Regions from separate parts of the Paenarthrobacter sp. AB444 genome, predicted to be linked through region 2. Evidence: predicted binding sites of a transcription regulator. Region 2 holds the regulator's gene; the other holds the start of a gene.
What was found. Region 2 encodes LexA, which represses DNA repair genes until DNA is damaged. Its sites were predicted from a motif close to TCGAACANNTGTTCGA; they were not measured.
Positions count from the first base shown of each region.

Region 1: the regulator LexA is predicted to act here: its motif matches at 1,345-1,360, upstream of ruvA (Holliday junction branch migration protein RuvA).

Region 1 covers NZ_JAQZBY010000018.1:76,166-78,626, forward strand. The annotation lists gene ruvB (Holliday junction branch migration DNA helicase RuvB) at 1-647, opposite strand, end outside; gene ruvA (Holliday junction branch migration protein RuvA) at 640-1,284, opposite strand; gene ruvC (crossover junction endodeoxyribonuclease RuvC) at 1,386-1,964, opposite strand; gene PQ627_RS18700 (YebC/PmpR family DNA-binding transcriptional regulator) at 2,009-2,461, opposite strand, start outside.
Region 2 covers NZ_JAQZBY010000014.1:77,896-80,356, forward strand. The annotation lists gene PQ627_RS16475 (ATP-dependent DNA helicase) at 1-831, shown strand, start outside; gene lexA (transcriptional repressor LexA) at 836-1,579, opposite strand; gene PQ627_RS16485 (LysM peptidoglycan-binding domain-containing protein) at 1,925-2,284, shown strand; gene PQ627_RS16490 (histidinol-phosphate transaminase) at 2,363-2,461, shown strand, end outside.

The DNA of each region.
Region 1 (2,461 bases), on a different contig from region 2:
CGTGAGCGGCCGGCAATCTCCGTGAACCCGGCCGAGTTCACCTTAAGGTCCAGCAACCCTGCCGAACGGCGCAACACAAGTTCGAGTTCGGCCACTGAATAGAACTCAAGATGACCGGTGAAACCGAAGCGGTCCCGCAGCGGACCAGGAAGCAGTCCGGCCCGGGTCGTGGCTCCTACCAACGTGAAGGGAGGCAGCTCCAGGGGAATGGCCGTGGCACCGGCACCTTTGCCCACCACGATATCCACGCGGAAGTCTTCCATGGCCATGTAGAGCATTTCTTCCGCAGGCCGGGACATGCGGTGGATCTCGTCCAGGAACAGGACCTCGCCTTCGGAGAGGGAGGACAATATTGCTGCCAAGTCCCCGGCATGCTGGATGGCCGGTCCACTGCTGATGCGCAGTGGAGCATTCATCTCTGCCGCAATGATCATGGCCAGGGTGGTCTTGCCGAGTCCGGGGGGACCGGACATGAGCACGTGGTCGGCACTCCGGCCGCGCATTTTGGACGCCTCGAGGACCAAGGCAAGCTGCTTGCGGACCCGGTGCTGGCCCACAAAGTCGTGAAGGTTCTTGGGACGGAGAGCCGCCTCGATGACCCGCTCTTCCGGTTCCTCTCCCCCGCTGACCAGTGACTGCTCAGCCACGGCTGCCTACGCGGTTGCCGGCGCGGGCGCCGTCCTGGCCAAGCCACCGCAGCGTGGCCCGGAGAATCTGTGCGACGTTACCGGCATCCACCAATTCGGGTGAGTCGGCCATGGCTTTGTCGATGCTTCCGTTGGCGTCCTTCTCCGACCAACCAAGGCTGGTCATGGCGGCGACCACCTGCGGCTTCCAGTCAGCCTTGACAGCGGCTGCGGGCGCGGCCGCGGTGCCTGTGCCATGCGGGACCAATTTGCCCGCAAGCTCAAGGACGATCCGGCCGGCAACCTTTGGCCCGATACCGGGAACTTTCGTGAAGGCCTTGCCATCACCGGTATGCGCTGCAACGCGGATGGCTTCGGGTTCGTGCACTGCGAGCACGGCCAAAGCCAGCCGTGGTCCGACCCCGCTGACGCTGAGCAGGACATCGAAAACTTCCCGCTCGTCGTCGTCGGCGAAGCCAAAGAGGGTCAGGGAGTCCTCGCGGACGATCATCGAGGTAAAGAGCTTTGCGTCAGCCCCTACCTTCAGATGGCTCAGGGTCTGCGGCGTTGCGAACACGCTCATGCCCACACCGTTGAGGTCAATGACGGCGCTGGACAACCCAACGCGGGCTACGGTTCCACGAAGAAAACTGATCAAGACCCGGCTCCTGAAATACTGCCTGCCGGGACGCTGGGAACTGCGGCCACGGCTGACTATCCGAACATATCTACGAATACCCTAGCAAGGACGCCGGGGTATCAGCGTGCACGGCGCGCTTTGGCTTCGGCATCCGCCCACGCTTTCTGGGCCGGAGTCAGTGTGCCGCCGCCTGCCGCGCCGCCCGCTGTTCCCATCCCGCTTCCTGCGCGCCAGGCGTGCGTCAAGGCAAGGGCAAGGGCATCTGCGGCATCGGCGGGCTTGGGGGGTGCATCCAGGCGCAGGATCTTGGTGACGAGCTTCGTGACAGCATCCTTGTTCGCCGACCCACTGCCTGTTACGGCCGCTTTCACTTCCGACGGCGTATGGAGGGCCACCGGGATACCGCGGCGCGCCGCGGCGGCAATCACGACGCCCGAGGCTTGGGCGACGCCCATGACGGTGCTGACATTCATCTGCGAGAAGACGCGTTCGACGGCGACGACGTCCGGCTTGTGCAGGTCAAGCCACTCATCGATGGCTTGGGCTATGACCAGCAAGCGCTTGTCCAAGGTCAGTTCCGCCGAGGTTCCCACGACACCAACGGCCACCATGGTTGCCCGGCGGTTCCGCTCAATGTCCACTACACCGATGCCGCAACGGGTAAGGCCCGGATCGACTCCCAATACGCGAAGAGTCAAGTCCGGGCCTTCCTGTTTGTCATCAATACTTGGTGCTGCCACGCCTACTCGGCGTCGAGGGCAGCCTGCACTTCCTCGCTGAAGTCCGCGTTGCTGTAGACGTTCTGGACGTCGTCCAGGTCCTCAAGCGCGTCGACGAGCTTCATGAACTTCTTGGCGCCATCGATGTCGAGGTCAACCTGCATCGACGGGACAAACTCTGCTTCGTCGGTTTCGTAGTCGATCCCTGCTTCCTTGAGGGCATCCCGGATGGCCTGCAGATCCGACGGCTCCGAGTGGATCTCCCAGTTGTCGCCGCTGTCCTTGACTTCCTCCGCACCGGCATCCAGGACGGCCATGAGGATGTCGTCTTCGCTGAGGCCGTTCTTTGGCAGAACCACAACGCCCTTGCGGGCGAACAGGTAGCTGACGGAGCCGGGATCGGCGATGGTGCCACCGTTGCGGGAGATGGCCAGACGTACCTCGGACGCTGCCCGGTTCTTGTTGTCGGTAAGGCA
Region 2 (2,461 bases):
CCGGCGCTCATCAACATCGCGCCCCTGAGCGTGGCCGGACGCTTGCGCGAGGGTTTGTTTGCAGGACACACGGTGGTGCTGACGTCGGCGACACTGGCCATCGGTTCCGCCTTCGAGCCTGCCGCGGGAGGGCTCGGCCTGATTGGTGACGGCGCCCCGAGCTGGACGGGGATCGACGTCGGTTCGCCGTTCGACTACCCCAAGCAGGGGGTGCTGTACGTGGCAAAGCACCTGCCCAAGCCCGGCCGCGGCACTTCGCCGGAGGCCCTGGACGAATTGGAAGATTTGATCCGGGCTTCGGGCGGGGGAGCGCTGTGCCTCTTCTCGTCACGGCGGGCAGCCGAAGAGGCGGCCGATGCCATGCGCCTCCGCTTGGATGTTGACATTCTCTGCCAGGGCGAGTCCACCATGGCTGCCTTGGTCAAGCAATTCGCCGATGAACCGGATACGTGCCTCTTCGGAACCATGTCCCTGTGGCAGGGTGTGGATGTTCCGGGTGGGTCGTGCCGTCTCGTGGTCATTGACCGCATCCCGTTCCCGCGACCGGATGATCCGCTCATGACGGCCCGCTCCCGTGCGGTGGCGCAGTCCGGCGGCAATGGCTTCATGGCAGTTTCCGCCACCCACGCTGCCATCCGGCTGGCGCAGGGCGCGGGGCGCCTGATCCGTTCGACGGGGGACAAGGGCGTCGTGGCAGTTTTGGATTCACGACTCTCGACGGAACGCTACGGCGGTTTCCTGCGGGCCGCTCTGCCGCCCTTCTGGGCCACGACGGACCGTGCGGTGGTACGCGGGGTCCTGGAGCGTCTGGGATCCGTCCGGAAGGCCTGAGGGGCTAGATGGAGCGAAGTACGGAAACGACCTTGCCCATGATGGTGGCTTGGTCGCCCAGGATGGGTTCGTACTGGGTGTTCTGGGGCAGCAGCCAGGTGTGGCCGTCACGTTGACGGAACGTTTTCACGGTGGCTTCATCATCGAGCAGCGCCGCCACGATGTCGCCGTTGATGGCGTCGTTCTGGCGGCGGACAACCACCCAGTCGCCGTCGCAGATGGCGGCATCGATCATGGAGTCGCCGGCGACCTTGAGCATGAAGAGCTCACCGTGGCCCACGAGCTGCCTGGGCAGCGGCAGCACGTCCTCAACGGTCTGGTCGGCGAGGATGGGCCCACCTGCTGCAATGCGTCCGACCAGCGGAACCATGGCGGTGTCGCTGGCGCTTGCCAGTTCGGTGACGGCCATGCCTCCGGCGCTTCGCAACGTTGCCGGAGCTTCGACGCCCGGGATCGGACCCGAGTCGAGGGTCAGGGGCATCAGCACTTCCATGGCCCGGGGCCGCTTGGGATCCCTGCGGAGGTAGCCGAGTTTTTCCAGCTGGGACAGCTGGTGGGTGACGCTGGACAGGCTGGCCAGTCCTACGGTGTCGCCGATTTCGCGCATGCTGGGCGGATAGCCGTTGTCGTTGACTGAGCGCTGGATGGTCTCCAGGATCTTCTTCTGACGAACTGTCAGGCTCTTGGGAGTCTTTTGAGGCTGTTGGCTTCGCAGGGGTGCCCCGCCGCCTGTGGCTTTCGCTGCCATGTTCGCCAATGCCTTTCATTCCGCCCCGAGAGAGCCGGGGATGCAGGGTCCGGGAAAAATGTCAGACCCTCCTGTTCCACTGAAACAGTGCTGTTTCTTCACTCAAACGTAGGACAGGCACAGGCGTTTATCAAACATTTGTTCTAGCGAGTCTCGACACCGTTCGTTGATAAGTGCTAAAAATGTCATAGCAAGGTTCGAATATGTGTTCTATAAACCTCGCGCTGCTGGTGGATGTTCGAACAAAGCGTTCGAACATCCGGCGCCGCCGGGTGGAACACAATGAATTGGCAGCGCTGCTCCGGAAGCCCCGGAGCAGCGCAATAGCTCAGAAGGGCTCAGCTCATGTCCGCAATCACTTCGTTCGCTGATTTCCGCACCGCACAGGCTCCGGTACGCCTTCGTCTGACCCGCCGTGGCCGCATGGTCTTCTTTGGCATCCCGGCCATGCTGCTGGTGGCTGCCCTCCTCAGCCTGGCCGGAGTCGTCACTTCCCCCGCCAAGGCCTCCGACTCCCAGTCGCAGTTGCAGCCGCCGGTTGCGGTGTCCGTCACTGTCCAGCCGGGCCAATCCCTGTGGGGTATCGCCGGTGCTGCGGCGCCGGAGCGGGACCCGCGTGAAGTCATTGCCGAAATCATCCAGCTGAATGACCTCCGCGGTGGCCGCATTCTTCCCGGGCAGCAGCTGTTCGTGCCTGCCCACTGACGGCAGGCGCTACGGCCTGTTTCCTGCCCTGGACGTCACAGTTACTCGGCAGTCGCGGTGGCCCCTTAAACTGTTGGAGTGAGTGAGCAGCTTGAGCGACTTGACCGACTTCCCCTCCGGACCAACCTGCGTGGATTGAGCCCCTACGGCGCACCGCAGCTCGATGTCCCCGTATTG